DNA from 4 places in the Candidatus Alistipes pullistercoris genome. Region 3 is predicted to be linked to each of the others. Evidence: riboswitches for the same ligand, from Rfam matches in the RefSeq annotation. Region 3 holds a riboswitch; each other region holds the start of a gene.
The links. A riboswitch is a leader RNA that binds a small molecule or an ion and turns the genes downstream of it on or off. The one in region 3 is predicted to bind cobalamin.
Positions count from the first base shown of each region.

Region 1: another riboswitch for cobalamin. It lies ahead of PGR91_RS11525 (ribonucleoside triphosphate reductase); the one in region 3 lies ahead of PGR91_RS09080 (ABC transporter substrate-binding protein).
Region 2: another riboswitch for cobalamin. It lies ahead of PGR91_RS08140 (cysteine-rich CWC family protein); the one in region 3 lies ahead of PGR91_RS09080 (ABC transporter substrate-binding protein).
Region 4: another riboswitch for cobalamin. It lies ahead of PGR91_RS09500 (TonB-dependent receptor); the one in region 3 lies ahead of PGR91_RS09080 (ABC transporter substrate-binding protein).

Region 1 covers NZ_JAQDED010000009.1:82,732-87,006, forward strand. The annotation lists gene PGR91_RS11515 (diaminopimelate dehydrogenase) at 1-625, shown strand, start outside; gene def (peptide deformylase) at 653-1,210, shown strand; cobalamin riboswitch at 1,388-1,595, shown strand; gene PGR91_RS11525 (ribonucleoside triphosphate reductase) at 1,710-3,842, shown strand; gene PGR91_RS11530 (anaerobic ribonucleoside-triphosphate reductase activating protein) at 3,844-4,275, shown strand, end outside.
Region 2 covers NZ_JAQDED010000004.1:281,098-285,372, forward strand. The annotation lists gene PGR91_RS08125 (acyl-CoA carboxylase subunit beta) at 1-53, opposite strand, end outside; gene PGR91_RS08130 (acetyl-CoA carboxylase biotin carboxyl carrier protein subunit) at 46-573, opposite strand; gene accC (acetyl-CoA carboxylase biotin carboxylase subunit) at 584-2,122, opposite strand; gene PGR91_RS08140 (cysteine-rich CWC family protein) at 2,119-2,352, opposite strand; cobalamin riboswitch at 2,452-2,660, opposite strand; gene PGR91_RS08145 (O-antigen ligase family protein) at 3,242-4,275, opposite strand, start outside.
Region 3 covers NZ_JAQDED010000005.1:198,600-202,874, forward strand. The annotation lists gene PGR91_RS09070 (complex I subunit 4 family protein) at 1-590, shown strand, start outside; gene PGR91_RS09075 (NADH-quinone oxidoreductase subunit N) at 601-2,022, shown strand; cobalamin riboswitch at 2,148-2,360, shown strand; gene PGR91_RS09080 (ABC transporter substrate-binding protein) at 2,674-3,792, shown strand; gene PGR91_RS09085 (iron ABC transporter permease) at 3,789-4,275, shown strand, end outside.
Region 4 covers NZ_JAQDED010000006.1:10,268-14,542, reverse strand. The annotation lists gene PGR91_RS09505 (DUF5074 domain-containing protein) at 1-452, opposite strand, end outside; gene PGR91_RS09500 (TonB-dependent receptor) at 449-2,455, opposite strand; cobalamin riboswitch at 2,601-2,815, opposite strand; gene PGR91_RS09495 (acyltransferase family protein) at 3,020-4,075, shown strand; tRNA gene PGR91_RS09490 (tRNA-Ser) at 4,157-4,245, shown strand.

The DNA of each region.
Region 1 (4,275 bases), on a different contig from region 3:
CATCCATACGCAGGTCGCCGAACAGCACGCGACGCTCGGCAAGGCGGCCGCGCAGCACGGCGCCGTTTCGATCATGTCGGCCGGCTGGGACCCGGGCAGCGACTCGGTGGTGCGCGCTCTGCTCGAAGCCTGCGCCCCGAAAGGGATTACTTACACGAACTTCGGCCCCGGCATGAGCATGGGTCACACCGTAGCCGTCAAGGCGATCGACGGGGTTAAAGCCGCGTTGTCGATGACGATTCCGACCGGGACGGGCATTCACCGGAGGATGGTTTACATCGAGCTGAAAGAGGGCTACGATTTCGACAAGGTGGCCGACGCGATCAAAAAAGACGCCTATTTCGTACACGACGAGACGCACGTGATGCGGGTGCAGAGCGTGGACGCGCTGCTGGACATGGGACATGGCGTCAACCTGACGCGCAAGGGCGTTTCGGGCAAAACGCAGAACCAACTGTTCGAATTCAATATGAAGATCAACAATCCGGCGCTTACGGCCCAGATACTGGTCTCCTCGGCGCGGGCTTCTATGTTGCAGAAACCGGGATGCTACACGCTGATCGAAATCCCGATGATCGACCTGCTTCCCGGAGACCGGACGGAACTGATCCGGCATCTGGTATAACAGGATTAAAAACAGCAAACGAACGATATGTTACTTCCGATTTATATTTACGGTTCGGCGGTTTTGCGCAAAGAATCCGAAGACATCGCCAAAGATTATCCGGAACTGGACAAATTTCTCGAAAACCTGTGGGAAACCATGTACGAAGCCGACGGAGTCGGACTGGCCGCCCCGCAGGTGGGCCGCAACATCCGGATCTTCGTGGTCGACGCTTCGGTGAACGCCGACAAGGATCCGAGCCTGGCCGGTTTTAAAAAAGCCTTTATCAACGCGCACATCTACGAACGCTCCGGCGACGCCGTTCCGTTCGACGAAGGATGTTTGAGCCTGCCGGGAATCAACGAACGGGTCGAAAGGCCGTCGCGGATCAGGATCCGCTACGCGGACGAAAATTTCGTCGAGCACGACGAGGAGTTCGAAGGTTTCGCGGCGCGGGTCATCCAGCACGAGTACGACCACCTGGACGGCAAACTGTTCATCGACCACGTGTCGCCGCTGCGCCGAACTCTGCTGAAAAGCAAACTGGCCGCGATGACCAAAGGGAAATACAAAGCGCACTATCCCTGCAAACTGGTGAAAAAATAGTTTCCGCCCGTTTCCGGGATCTCTTTCAGGGCCGTTCGCCGTTTCGGGCGAGCGGCCTTTTTGCATACCGTCTTTCCTCGTCGCTTTCGGCGATGACAGCCAACCGTTTAATCGAATAGGTTTATAAGTTGTTGATAAGTATTCCGCCGAAAATGTTTTCCGTCGAAACGATTCGCTATGTTTGTGAAAACATTCGGTTCTCGATGCCGGGCGTCTCGCCCGGCAGGAGATCAAAAGGGAATCCCGTGAAAGTCGGGAACTATCCCCGTAGCTGTAAGTTCCTGCCAAAGGCCGCGCAAACCCGAATGCCACTGTCGGTTTACCCGATGGGAAGGCGCGCGACCCGGAACAAGTCAGAAGACCTGCCGGATGAATTGCATTGTAGCTTTCGGGTGAAGAGCGATCGAATGTCGGGGCCCTCCGTACGCGGCCCGATATCTTTTATCCTCCCGGAGTTACCATTTTATCTTATTGTTTAACTGTTTAAAATTCAAACAAGATGAATGGACAGACTCATTTACGGCAAATCGTAAAACGGACGGGCGAGATCGCCCCGTTCAGTCCGGAGAAAATCGAACAGGCGATCTTCAAGGCCATGCGGGCCTCCGGTGTGCCGAACCGCAAAGAAGCCCGCCGGCTGTGCAGCGAAGTGGTGGCCTCGCTCGAAAAAAACAGCGCCGAACAGACGCCGCACGTCGAACAGGTGCAGGACGCCGTCGAACAGGCGCTGTACCGTCGCGGCGATTTCGCGCTGCTGAAAAACTACATGCTCTACCGTCGGCAGCACGAACAGCTCCGCGAATCGAAAGAGCTGTTTTCGAACCTCGACGTGATGGACGACTACCTGTCGCAGGACGACTGGCGGGTCAAGGAAAGCGCCAATTCGGCCTACTCGCTGCAAGGCCTCAACCAGCACATTTCGACGATGATTACTTCGCAGTACTGGCTCGGCCGGCTCTATTCCGAAGAGGTCGCCGACGCGCACAAAAGCGGAGCTATGCACATCCACGACTTGGGCTTCCTGAGCGTCTACTGCGTCGGCTGGGATCTGAAAGACCTATTGACGACCGGGTTCAAAGGAGTCGAAGGCAAAGCGCAGAGCGCGCCGGCCCGGCACCTGCGGACAGCGCTCGGACAGATCGTCAACTTCTTCTACACGATGCAGGGCGAAGCGGCCGGCGCGCAGGCCTTCTCGAATTTCGACACCTTCCTCGCGCCCTACGTCCGCTACGACGGGCTCGACTACGCGCAGGTCAAACAGTGCTTGCAGGAATTCCTGTTCAACCTGAACGTTCCGACGCGGGTCGGTTTCCAGACTCCGTTCACGAACATCACGATGGATCTGACCGTCCCCGACTTCCTGAAAAACGAGCCGGTGGTTTGCGGCGGCGAAGTAAAAGAGGAGACCTACGGCGATTTTCAGCCCGAAATGACGCTGCTCAACAAGGCCTTCGCCGAGGTGATGTACGAAGGGGACGCGGCGGGCAGCCTGTTCTCGTTCCCGATCCCGACCTACAACATCACGCCCGATTTCGATTGGGAAAATCCCGATTACGACGGCATCTGGCAGATGACCGCCAAGTACGGCATCCCCTACTTCTCGAACTTCGTCAACTCGGACATGAAACCCGACGACGTGCGCAGCATGTGCTGCCGGCTGCGGCTCGACAAACGGGAACTAATCAAGCGCGGCGGCGGACTGTTCGCGTCGAACCCGCTGACCGGGTCGGTCGGCGTCGTGACGATCAACCTGCCGCGACTCGGCTACGAATCGGGGTCCGAGAAGTCGTTTTTCGAACGGCTGCGCCACCTGATGGAGCTGGCCCGCGAAAGCCTCGAAACCAAACGCAAGGTCATCGAGCGCTACACCGAAAAGGGACTCTATCCCTATTCGAAATTCTACCTGCGCCACATCCACGACCGTTTCGGCTGCTATTGGAAAAACCACTTCTCGACGATCGGCATCAACGGGATGAACGAATGCTGTCTGAACTTCCTCGGCGTCGGAATCGCCACCGAAGAGGGCGCGGCATTCGCCCAAAAAACGATGCGCTTCATGCGGGACGCGCTGGCCGTATTCCAGGAGGAAACCGGCAATATCTACAACCTCGAAGCCACTCCGGCCGAAAGCACCGCCTACCGGTTCGCGATGCTCGATACCAAGCGTTATCCGGATATCATCACGGCGAACCAAGCCGACCGACTACTGAAAGGCGCCAAGCCTTACTACACCAATTCGACCCACCTGCCGGTAAACTTTACCGACGACCTGTACGAAGCGCTCGAAATGCAGGATCCGCTACAAGCGTTGTACACCGGGGGAACGGTGTTCCACGTCTTCACCGGCGAAAGCGCCGTATCGCCCGCAGCCGCCCGAGACATGGTGCGCCGCGTGACCGGCCGGTTCCGGCTGCCCTACATCACGCTGTCGCCGTCGTTCAGCATCTGTCCTTCGCACGGCTACCTGTCCGGCGAACATTTCATCTGTCCCAAATGCGGCGGCAAGGCGGAAGTATACAGCCGTATCGTCGGATACATGCGCCCGGTAAGCCAGTGGAACGACGGGAAACGGGAGGAGTTCGCCGACCGCAAGCTGTTCGACCACCGGATCGTCCACGAAACAGCGATCTGACATGCGAATCGGAGGTTTTGTCAAACAGAGTCTGATCGATTGGGAGGGAGTACTTTCGGCCGTCGTATTCACCAAAGGATGCAATTTCCGGTGCGACTACTGCCACAACCCGTCGCTGGTGCTCCCCTCGCTGACCGATCACCTACCCGATCTGTCCGAAACGGTCATTCTCGACTACCTGCGGCGGCGCAGGGAGTGGATCGAAGGAGTCGTCGTAACCGGCGGCGAGCCGACCCTGCACCCCGGACTGACCGGCTTTCTGGAAAGAGTCAAAGGACTCGGATACCGGATCAAGCTCGATACCAACGGGACGAATACGGAACTATTGTCCGCCCTGATCGACATGGGACTGGTCGACTGCGTGGCCATGGATATCAAAACGATCCCCGACCGCGAACACTACGCGAAAATCTATCCGGCCGTCACCGACCGC
Region 2 (4,275 bases), on a different contig from region 3:
TCAGCGGCTTTGTCTTTCGCGAGGAAATCTTTTAGGATTTTATCGTTATTCATTGTTTTGGTCGTTGGTTAAAATATCGAGTTTTATCAGCGGTTGGCCCGTAGCGACCGGATCACCTTCGCAGACCAGCACTTCGCGGACGGTGCAATCGCCGACTACCTTCAGGTTGCTTTGCATTTTCATCGCTTCGAATACGATCAGGGTATCTCCGTCGGTTACCCGGTCGCCCGCGGCGACGTTTATTTTTACGATCTTGCCTGGCATTGCCGCCGTGATCGTATCGTCCTGGCGCCCGTTGTCTTTGCGGCGCGAACGGAGATATTTCTCCTGGGCGTCGACGATCCCGACATCGTACGAATTGAATCCCCGGTTCACTTTGTATCGCTTGCCGTTGTCGGAACGGACGATCTCCATGTTGTACGACTGTCCATTGAAGATGACGGAACAAACCCCGTTGTCGGCAATCACGATATCAACGTCGTACATCTGCCCGTCTACAGCGATGCGTACCTGATTCCCTTCTTTTTCGACGAGTTGCACTTCGGCGACCCGTTCTCCGATATGTATTTCCATACGTTTCGTTTTAAATTCCCATTACGCCTTTGCGTTTGCCGAATTCGCGCCAACGGTTCAGCGTGCCGGTGTCCGCCGCCGCGGGTGAACTTCCTCCGCCTTCCTGTTGCATGACCAAATAGTCGATCTGTGCGGCGATCAGCACCAGGTCTTCGACCAGTCTGTCATCCGCTCCGGCCGGGAAAGGTTCCCGTAAGTAGCGGTGTATGATCTTTTCGTTTTTTTCGAGAAACGCCGTGTCGTAGCCGCCCCGGACGAAGTCGGGCGTATGCATGATGGCGTTCAGGTAAGAGATGTTGGTTTTGATGCCTGTAACTTTGTATTCGTCCAGTGCCGCGCGCATACGCTGGACGGCGTATTCGCGCGTAGTCGCCCGGACGATCAGTTTGGAGATCATCGGATCGTAGTAGACAGGAATTTCGTAACCCTCGTAAATGTAACTGTCGATGCGGATTCCGAGCCCGTTGGGTTCGGTAACCTGTTTGACGAGTCCCGGCGAAGGCATGAAGCCGTTGTCCGCATCCTCGGCGCAAATCCTGCACTCGATGGAGTGCCCCCGCTGGACGATGTCCGTTTGTCGCAGGTGCAGCGGGCGGCCCGAGGCGATGTAGATTTGTTCTTTGACCAGGTTGAGGCCCAGCACTTCTTCAGTTACGGGATGTTCGACCTGGAGTCGGGTGTTCATTTCGAGGAAATAGAAGTTGCGGTTTTTGTCCACGAGAAATTCGATCGTTCCCGCCCCGACGTAACCGACTGCCCGGGCCGCCGCCGCCGCGGTCTTTCCCATTTCCTGTCGCAGTTCGTCGGTCAGGAACGGCGACGGACTCTCTTCCACGATTTTCTGGTGGCGGCGCTGTACCGAACACTCCCGGTCGTACAGATGGACGATATTCCCGTGCGCGTCCCCCAGTATCTGGAATTCGATGTGGTGCGGTTCCTCGATGTATTTTTCGATGTAGACTGTTTCGTCCCCGAACGACGACAGAGCTTCCGATTTAGCGGCGGCGTACGCCTCGCCGATTTCGCTTTCCGACCGGATCAGGCGCATACCCTTGCCGCCGCCGCCGGAAGCCGCTTTCAGAATGACCGGCAAGCCGATTTCTCGGCAGATCCGTTCCGCTTCAGTGGCCGATTCGAGTTGGCGCTGGATGCCGGGCACCACGGGCACGCCGGCTTCCGTCATCGACCGGCGGGCCGAGATCTTGTCGCCCATCCGTTCGATCGTCTCCGCACGCGGGCCGATGAACGTGATTCCCGCCACTTCGCATTTTCGTGCGAATCCGGCGTTTTCCGATAGGAAACCGTATCCCGGATGGACGGCGTCCGCACCGCATTTCAGAGCTGTTTCGATGATTTTATCGACGTCGAGGTAACTTTCTTTCGACGGAGCCGGGCCGATGGGATACGCTTCGTCGGCCAGCATGACGTGTTTCGACATGCGGTCGGCTTCGGAGAAAAGAGCTACCGAACGGATTCCCATTTCGCGACAGGAACGGATGATTCTGACGGCGATTTCTCCTCGGTTGGCTATAACGATTTTTTCGATCATTCGCTATATGATTTAGGTTTTACAATAGGAGCATACCGGGGATTGATCCCTGTCGAGTAGAAGGTCTCCCTGAGTATGCGAAGGCAGTCGTTGCATAGGCAATCGTCGTAATTATCCGCTATGAACCGACGCTGGGCGTCATCCAGAGCCACGCCCGCGCAGAGGCAATCCATAACAGCATCGAGGGAACATGCAAAACGTGTTCCGCAACGAGGACAAACTTTTTCCATCGTTATCACACACCGCAAACGGTCTGCATTCAGCAGAACGATCCGGATTAAAAAAAATGATTAAACTTTCCACGTTTTAACATCCAACCCTCGGGACGGTAAAACATCACCTGAACCGGCAGGTCTTCTGACTGACTCCCGTCCTGATGCCTTCCCGACGTTATCGTTTGCCGCCAGTGGCCATTCAGATCGTTTCAGGACGTTGTTCGGAGTTTCACAGCAGCGGGACTGTCCGGGATTCGCACCCGGTTCCCTTTTATCGCCTTTCTCTGAGTGCAAAAAGGCGAACCGATTCGCCGTCAAAGTTAAAACATTTATTTCATTACTTCCAACTGTTTCGTTGTAATTTCGTTCTTTTTATTTTGTAAATATTTTGTATTTAGTTGTTTGTGTGTTGCAGTCAACTACGGATGTCGCTGGGTAAAGACGATGAAAGAACGATTTTCCGGTTTGGGCGAGAGAGCCGTCCTGATTATAACTTACATTTCCTGAGAGAGAGCCTTTCGGCATTTTTCATCGATTCCGGCCGGCACGAATCCGCGCGTGAAACGTAAAATGCTTTTTCCCTGCGGATCGTATCCGGTTTGCCGGGCGGTCGTTTTCCGGAATTACTACCAGATCTGTTTCTCGTCCCGGTCGACCGTAAATATTCGATTTCCTTGTCCGGGCTGAGATACAGTAAGAGAAAGAGGGCCTTGTTCGGTATGTCGTGGAAAGTCAGTTTGATATCCCGGGCCTTTTGCCTGCCCAGCGAAATCCATCCATTCTTGTCTTTCCTGTAGAACAGCTCGTCGGTATCTCCGATTCTGATGTTGTTGTCATTCCGGCCTACTCCGGAGCCATTCGAGACTGCGCGCGCGGGGCTACAAGAAGGAAACAGCAATTAGCATTAGTCGCCGACTCGTTCCCGCATTTTTATTTTTATTGCGGAGACGAGTCCCGACGGTATTTTCACGGGTTTGTCTGCGATCTCCGCCGCCAGAGCCTGCGCCCTGTCCGGCCGGTTCGTGCTGTCGTATACGTTCACCAGTTCGTACAGCGGCATGAATCGTCCGGGGCACATTCGCGACGCCAGCAGGTAACAGGCTTCCGCCCGGCGGAAATCGCGCCGCTTTTTGTGGGCATCGGCTTTCAACATCTGCACGTCGTAGTCGTTCAGCATTTTTTCGCAGGCCGTCGCCGCTTCGAGGCTTTTGTCCGCTTCGCCCGCATCATTCAATTCCGCTGCGTAATTGTAGAGGAAATAAGCGTTTTTATCCAAAAACGGGTACAGTCGCTCGTATTCCGGCAGCGGCGGGCGATCGGACGATGCGGTTTTCTGCACGCGGTGCCATCGGTTTTCGTAATACATTTCTTTCGCTGCAAATCCCAGCAGCGCGGCGGACGACAGCGCGGCGAGGATTCCGGAAGCCCGCCGCGCGCGGAACCGTTCGCAACTTCGGCGCGACTGGGCCGTCAGGCCGCCTGCCGCGAGTGCGACGATCGACCCGGTGAACGGATACGAGAGCAGGTATGAAAAACAGCAAAGCGCCGCCGCGGCCGACAGTGCCGTCGCGAGCGTGTGCGATTCGTCGTTCGGGTTTTTCCGATAAGCCCGGATCAGGCTTGCGATCCACAGCGCCGTCAGCAGCAGGGCGACGGCTCCGAATTCTGCGGTCAACAGCAGAAACTCGTTGAACGGGTGTTTTACGTTGTCGGCCAGCGGAGCGAATCCGCTTTCGGGATTCCGTTCGAAATAACGCGCCTGCCGGAGCATGTACCCGGCTTCGAAACACCGGTATCCGTGTCCGGTCAGCGGTTTTTCGCGGATCATCTCCCAGGTGCATCGGCCGATGAGCAGCCGTCCGTCGGCCGACTCTTTTTTTATGAAATACAATCCAGCCGCGACGGAAACGGCCGTTGCTGCCAGTACGATTTTCTTCC
Region 3 (4,275 bases):
ACCTGAAATACATCAACGCCTACTCTTCGGTCAGCCACTGCGGACTGGTGCTGTTCGCGATCCTGATGCTGAACCAGACCGCGATGACCGGCGCCGTGTTGCAAATGCTGTCGCATGGACTGATGACGGCCTTGTTCTTTGCGTTGATCGGGATGATATACGGACGCACCCATACGCGGGATGTCCGCGAGATGGGCGGTCTGATGAAGGTGATGCCGTTTTTGAGCGTCTGCTTCGTAATCGCCGGACTGGCGTCGCTGGGGCTTCCGGGACTCAGCGGATTCGTAGCCGAGATGACCGTGTTCGTCGGCTCGTTCGAGCATACCGATACGTTCCACCGCGTCTTTACGATCGTCGCCTGCTCGTCGATCGTGATTACGGCGGTTTATATCCTGCGGATGGTGGGCAAGGTGTTTTACGGTTCGGTACTGAATAAGGATCACCTGGCGCTGACCGACGCCGTGTGGTTCGAACGCCTGTCGGTCGTCGTGCTGATCGTGGCGATCGCCGGACTCGGTATGGCGCCGTTGTGGGTGTCGAATATGATCAACGACAGTTTGCTGCCCGTTGTACAACAGTTAATGAAATAGAGGACGCTATATGGATTACAGTAATTTTCTGATGATGAAAGAGGAGCTGTCGCTGATCGCCGTGATGGTGATCCTGCTGCTCTACGATTTGATGGCTTCGAAGAACGGTTTGCGGTATTTCCAGCCCGTAGCGTGCATTCTGTTCGGCGTACATACGTTGCTGAACATCGTGCCGGGAGTCGCTGGCGAAGCATTCGGCGGCATGTACCAGTACACGCCGATGATGGGCGTCGTCAAAAGCATCCTGAACGTCGGGACGCTGATCGTGCTGATGCAGGCCGAGGGCTGGCTCAAAAGCGATACGACCGTCCACAAGCGCGGCGAATTCTATTTCCTGACGCTGACCACGCTGCTGGGCATGTACTTCATGATCTCGGCCGGCAACTTCCTGTTCTTCTTTATCGGACTGGAAACCGCGTCGATCCCGATGGCTACGTTGGTCGCTTTCGATAAGTTCAAACGCGAATCGGCCGAAGCCGGAGCCAAATACATCCTGAACGCCGTCTTTGCATCGGGGCTGTCGCTGTACGGTATGTCGCTGATCTACGGTACGACCGGAACGCTCTATTTCGACGACATCCCGGCCGCCGTGAACGGTTCGCCGTTGCAGATCATGGCTTTCCTGTTCTTCGTCGTGGGGCTGTTCTTCAAAATTTCGCTCGTGCCGTTCCACCAGTGGACGCCCGACGTTTACCAGGGCGCTCCGACGACCGTTACCTCTTACCTGTCGGTCATTTCGAAAGGGGCTGCCGTGTTTGTGCTGATGACGATCCTGATGAAGGTGTTCTCTCCGATCGCAGCCCAGTGGCAGGGCGTGCTCTACGGCGTAATCATCGCGACGATCACGATCGCCAACTTGTTCGCGATTCGACAGCGCAATATCAAACGTTTCCTGGCTTATTCGTCGATTTCGCAGGCCGGTTACATCGTGCTGGGAGTGATCAGCGCATCGGCTCTCGGTATGACTTCGCTGGTTTATTACATATTGGTTTACATGGTGTCCAACTTGGCCGCTTTCGGCGTGATTTCGGCGATTGAGAACCGCTCCGGCAAGGTGACGATCGACGATTACAACGGATTGTACGCAACGAATCCGAAACTGGTGCTGGTGATGACGCTGGCGATGTTCTCGCTGGCCGGGATTCCGCCGTTCGCCGGATTTTTCAGCAAGTTCTTCATCTTCGCAGCCGCCGCCCAGCAAGGGTATTACATCCTTGTGTTGATCGCGCTGATCAATACGATTATTTCGCTGTACTATTATCTGCTCGTGGTCAAGGCCATGTTCATCAACAAGAACGAGGCGCCGATCGCCGCGTTCCGCAGCGACGGGTACATGCGTGCCAGTCTGGTGGCTTGTAGCATGGGTATCCTGCTGTTGGGAGTCCTGAGCGTGGTGTACGATCGGATCTCGTTGCTGAGCTACGGAATGTAGCGTGGGATCGAATCCTATAAAAGCCGGTGAAACTCGCCGGCTTTTTCGTTTGTGTACAAAATGTGCAAAAAAAATTACCGGAAACCGTCGGGAACGTTTGATTGTTCGTAAAAACGCTTTACCTTTGCTTCCAGTTGAATCAAGGTGGCCCGACCGCAGCGACGCGGAATGGCCGTAATAGGGAATCCGGTGCGAAACGTCGTTTCAATCCCGGAGCTGTACCCGCAGCTGTAAGCCTCGGAAAATGTCCGGCGATTCTGAAAGTCACTGTCGTAAGGATGGGAAGACTGCCGGATGTGAGGCGAGCCAGAAGACCTGCCTCGATTCGTTTGAAACATTTGTGCTTCGGGTAAAAAGCGGAATGGGTTGATTCTTTGCGGGGGTCGGACGGGAGTTGTCCGGGTTCGCGTTTTTTCTTCCTCTTTTATTTTATTTCGGAGCAGCCGGACGAATATTACGGAAAAACGGTTTTACAGGATCGACGCCCTGCGAACGACGTTTTTTACGAATATGATAAGTAGTTTTCCCCCTGAGTGACGGATGAGGATCTGAATAAGGTGCTCATCTGTCCTTGTTTCGGTTTGTAGGGGATCGGTAATTTGCGTAACTTTGTAAGTTCAACCGGAAAATATGGGTATTCCGATGAGATTGATTCGATCGTTTTTTCTTTTTTTGTCCGTCATACTGCTGGGAGCGGGGTGCGGATCGGGCCGGAAATCCGGCGAAGGCGCCGGCGAAGCGTTCCGGATAGAATATGCCCGGCATTATCGGGTCGAGCATTTCCGGGATTATACGCTCGTCGACGTGCTCAGTCCGTGGGACAGCCTCCGGTTGCTGCGTCGTTATGTGCTCGTCGACCGCGAGAGGCCGCTGCCGGTTGGACTTCCGGAAGGAAATATCGTACGGACGCCGTTGCAGCGGGTCGTGGTTTATTCGGCCGTGCACTGCGGTATGCTGGACGAACTGGGGGTGGGCGACCGGATCGTAGGGGTTTGCGAGCCCCGTTATATCGACCTGGATTTTATTCGCGACGGGGTGGCCCGGGGTGCTATTGCCGACCTGGGCGAGGCTTCGTCGCCGGATGTCGAAAAGGTGATCGACCTGGCGCCCGACATCATCATCGCTTCGCCGTTCAAGAACGTCGGTTACGGACGGATCGAAAAAACGGCGATTCCGATCATGGAATGCGTCGATTATATGGAGGTTACGCCGCTCGGAAGGGCCGAATGGATGCGTTTCATGGCGTTGTTTTTCGACAGAGGACAGCGGGCCGATTCGCTATTCCGGCAGACGGCGGCGGCATACGATTCGCTGTGCAGGATGACGGATACGGTGGGCGTGCGTCCGACCGTACTGTCCGAGAAAAAATACGGATCGGCATGGTATGTTCCCGGGGGCCGCAGTTACATTGCCAACTTGTACCGCGATGCCGGGGCCGATTACATCTGGGCCGACGACCCGAGTACCGGTTCGGTGCCGTTGGCGTTCGAGACGGTGTTCGAAAAGGGACAGGGAGCCGATTTCTGGCTTATTAAATACAATGCGCCGCAGGAACTGACCTATGCGGAACTGCAGACGGAGTACGAACCTTACCGGCATTTCGACGCTTTTAAAAACCGGAATATTTTCGTCTGCAATACCGGGAAAACGCCTTATTACGAAGAAATGCCGATGCATCCCGACCGGGTGCTGGGCGACCTGATCGAGATTTTTCATCCGGGGACGATACCCGGATACCGGTTGCGGTATTTTAACAGGATGCGGCAGTGAGTATTTCGGTGCGGTATATCGTTGCGGCGGCTTGCTGTGTCGCGGTGCTGTTTGCGGCCAGCCTGTTCCTGGGGTCGGTGCCGATTCCGTTGCGGGCGGTGCTCGGCATCCTGACGGGCGGGGAGGCCGGACAGGCTTCGTGGTCGTTTATCGTGCTCGAATCGAGGTTGCCGCAGGCCGTGACCGCGCTGTTGGCCGGTGCGGCGCTGGCTACTTCCGGACTGATGTTGCAAACCGTGTTCAACAATCCGTTGGCCGGCCCGTCGATTCTCGGGATCGATACGGGGGCGAGTCTCGGCGTGGCGTTGGTGATGCTGATGCTGGGAGGGACGGTCGGCGGTACGGGCGGTTTCATGCTCAGCGGTTATATGGCCGTCGTATCGGGCGCATTCGTCGGAGCGACGGCGGTGTTGTGCATCATCATCTTTTTTTCGACGCTCGTGCGCAGCAACGTGATGTTGCTGATTATCGGGATTATGGTCG
Region 4 (4,275 bases), on a different contig from region 3:
CCCGCGTAGGAGCTGATGTAGACGTACTGATCTTTGAATGCGAGTCGGCGGCCGCTCGGAACGGAGATCTGCCCCACGTGCTTGGCCGTGTTGACATCCATTACTTCGACCAGTCCCGAACCGCCGATCACGGCATACAGTTTTTCGCCGTAAACCTGCAGGTCGTTGCCCAGGTCGCCCAATTCCTTGACTACGCCCGGGTTCCGCTCGGGGTAGATGTTTTTTGTGTAGACGCCCGTTTCGTAGTCGAAATAGTCGAGCGAGGCCTTGTTGCTGCCTTGATTGCCTTCGTTCAGCAGGAAGAATCCTTTCACCGTACCGGCGGTCTCTCCCTCTCCGCCGCCCGAACCGGACGAAGGGGTGCCCGTTTCTTCTTTCCGGCAGGAGTTGAGGCTGCAGACGGCTGCGCTGAGCAGCAAAAGCAGCAGTGATTTTGTCAAATGTTTTTTCATAACGTAAAGTTTATTTTGATTTTAAAATTCGTGCCCGGCATCGGGTAACATTGTACGACTTCGTATTGCTGGTTGAAGATGTTGTTCACTTCGGCGGTGATGCGCAGCGCCGTTTTTTTGAACGGGATGTATTTCGAGAGCGCCATATCGTGCGTATACCACGGCCGCGCGTAGTTTTCGGGGATGTTCGCGACGGATTCGTAGCGTTCTCCGGTGTAAAGGAAGCTGTAATTCAGATCCCATCCCCGGTAGCCGAGATTCAGTACGGCGGAACCGCTGTGCCACGGGATATAGGGGATTTGGCCGCCGTACCATTCGCTCGTCCGGTCGGTGACGTCCTGGGCTTTCTGGTAAGTGTAATTCAGCCGGGCGTTGAAGGTTACCGGACCGAACAGCCAGTTGGTCTGCACGGTCGTTTCGATCCCTCGTATTTCCACGCGACCGAGGTTGATCATCGTCCACTGGAACTGGTTGCTGGTGGGCATGGCGACGATCTTGTCGTCCACTTCGTTGTAGTAGGCGTCCGCCTGGAAGTCGATCCGCCGCAGGACGCCGTCGAAATTTTTCGCATAGGTGACGCCGATGTTGTATTGGGTGGTGTATTCCGGGTTCAGGTATTTGTTGCCGATGAACGTGTAGTACAGGTCGTTCAGCGTAGGCATCCGGAAAATCCGTTTGTAGAATGCGCGGAAACTCAGCTCCGGCCGACTCCACGGTTTGTACCAGACTACGAAGGTGGGCGTGAATTCGCTTTTGTCGCCGGCGCTTCCCCCGACGGCTTTCGTCCGGTCGTGGACATAAGTGTGCAGCAGGCTTGCCTGCACTTTGACCCGGGAAAATTCGAACGAGGTCGCCGCGGCCGTCAGTACCGAATAGCGCTGCGGATAGACGAAATCGACCAAGTCGGCGTCCAGCGTGTTCCATTGGAAATCGGCGGCGAGGTTGGCTTTCCACCATTTGAAAAACGTAAATTCGTTGGCTGCCGAGAAATACGTCTCCTGCTGGTAGTAGTGGTTGTTGACATACATCGTGCTCTCGTCGAGGCGCGGATCGGACAGGTAGTGCAGGTAATCGTAGGCGTACTTGCCGTTCAGCAACAGACTGTAAAACGGACTGAAGGTTTTCCGGAAAGAACCCTGTACGAAAAAGTTGTCGTCCCACTGCCGGTCTTCGTGCCGGAACCGTCCGGGTTCCTGTCGCACCGAAGCGCCCGGGTAGCCCCGTTCCGAGTTGTAAAAGTAGACTTTCGCTTTCCATTCGCCGTTGCGTACCAGGCCGAAAAGGCCGCCTTCGGCCCGTAGGGCGCGCACGTCGCCGTTGCGGCGCACTTCAGTCGTGTCGTATCCGTTTTTTTTCGTGTAGCTGAACTTGTAGCGGCCCGTGGTGTACAGGTATTCGACGTTGAACGAACTGCTGAGCCGGTCGTTGAACCGGTGTTCCCACAGGATCGACGGGTTGGCCGTGCCGAAAGAGCCGGTTTTCATCGACACGCCGAAATGGTTGTTTTTTCCGTCTCGGTCGAAACGGGGCGTTCGCGTCTGCATGTAAATCGAACCGGCCGATGCGAAATCTTTAGCCGGCTGGAATACCGCGCTTTTCTGCCCGTTGTACAGCGAAATGGATTCCATGTTGTCCAGCGAAAAGCGTCCCAGGTCGATCTGCCCGTTCTGTGCGTTGCCGAGTTGGATGCCGTCGAAGAAAACGCCGACGTGCTGGGTGCCCATGCTACGGATATTGATGGTTTTGAGTCCTCCGATTCCGCCGTAATCCTTGATCTGCACCCCGGAAAAATAGCGTACCGCATCGGCGACCGACAGGGCGTTGAGTCGCTGCAGTTCTTTGCCGGAGAGTTCCTGGGCGGGGATAATCCGGGACGGTTGGTTCTGTCCGTATACGGTCACCTCGTCGATGCTGTAATGGCGTAGGCTGTCCGGATACGCTTTGCGTGTCAGGCTGTCGGAGCCGTTCTGCGAATAAAGCGCCGCCGGTGTCAGGCAACACATAAACAGGAAGAGATAAATGGGAGGAATACGTTCCATGCCGCTCGTTGATCGTTAAAAAATCCAATTCGGTTTTACAGCGGGCGGCATCGTGCGCAAATAGGTCAGCCGGAAATTCCGTCGATTTTCGTCTGTTCACCGCAGACTGTAAAATCCGTAAAGCAAAGGTAGGTCTTCTGACTCGTTTCCGTTTCGGCGCCTTCCCGACTCGATGTCAGTGGCCAAGAGTGTCGAAACATTTTATTCCTTTCGGAACTGAAACTTACAGCAGCGGGGACTGTTGCCGATTCGCACGGCATTCCCTTTTAATTCCCTGATCGCGGTCGAAAGCGCGATGCGGAAACCTTTGCACGGCAAAGATAGTTTTTTTTCGGGACGATGCGGCCTAATAATGAAAATAATGTGCGTTCCGGTGGGCATACTGCCTGGGTTGTTTTTCAGAAAAATACGTCCGCGATGGAAAATATATCCCGGAAAGTGTTACCTTTGGACCGGACCTACAGGAAAGAGAGTGACCGGGTTCGAAACGTGGTGTACAGACCTTTTACAATATAACCTATGCAAAATATGTTTAGTTTCAATTTGATAAAGAATACCGTTTCCTCTACGGTTGTCGTATCGCCCGTTCCCCAGAGAAATAACAGCATTGATATAGCAAGAGGCATTTGTATGTTTCTCGTGATGCTCTATCACTCGGAATGTTATTTTCCTACGAGCATACATATCCAACCATTTTTTGCACCGTTTTTTCTAACAACTTTTTTCTTTATAACAGGAAGATATATCGTCAAAGAGACTGCGCCGCTCTCTTTTCTTCGGAAATTAAAACGAATATTTGCCACTCTGGTTTGGCCTTATTTGATATTTACAACCCTTATTTGGCTACCGAAAGCATTTGCCCACGGAAATGACGTGACAATAAAAAGCATGTTATATGATGTTCTGGGAGGAACAGCGTCTTGGTTTGTTGCAGCCCTTATTGTCTGCGAAATTCTTTTCTACATTTTTTACAAACTCTTTCGAAATGAATACATCCTGTTGATTTGCGGGCTCAGTCTCTTAATTTTGGGCACTTATCTGAAACGTGTGGATCCTGCACCTTCTTTCTGGTATTATAAAGAAGCTTTCGTCAATCTGATATTTGTTTGTTTGGGATATATTTGGAGCCTGCACTACAACGTGATTCAGAAAACTTTGTCGGGTAAATACAGCCTGTTGGCCTTTACTTCGCTTTATATAGCCTTGTTTGCAATTTTTCGATACACGCCCGTTTCAGAATACGATGGAATTATGATCGATAGTTTTAAATCGTTGGTTTTGTCAGGGAGCGGGATTGTGTTTATCTTAAAATTGTCGGAATTTATCCGCAATCAACCTGTTCTTGAATATATCGGTCGGAACTCAATATTGTATTATTTTCTAAATGGAGGCGTGATTTTGATTCTGTCAAAAATACTGAATAAAATAAACATTCCTCATTATTACGTGATCGATTTCTTAATTGCGGTTATTGCAACTGCTGTCATTACCGTGCTTGTTTGGATTATTAATCGATATCTCCCGTTTTTCAAGCGGTTTCCCTGGGAGAACAATCGGTCGCTCCACTTTGCAAAGAAAGGATAAGTGGAAATATTATTAATATAAAAGATTTAGTCCAAAAATTTTCGATAATCAGAATTGTTGATTAACTTTGCACCCGCAATAGGAGAGTTGCCGGAGTGGTCGATCGGGGCAGACTCGAAATCTGTTGAACCGCTTATGTGGTTCCTGGGGTTCGAATCCCTAACTCTCCGCAAACAAGGCTGATTGTCAGCGAATTACAA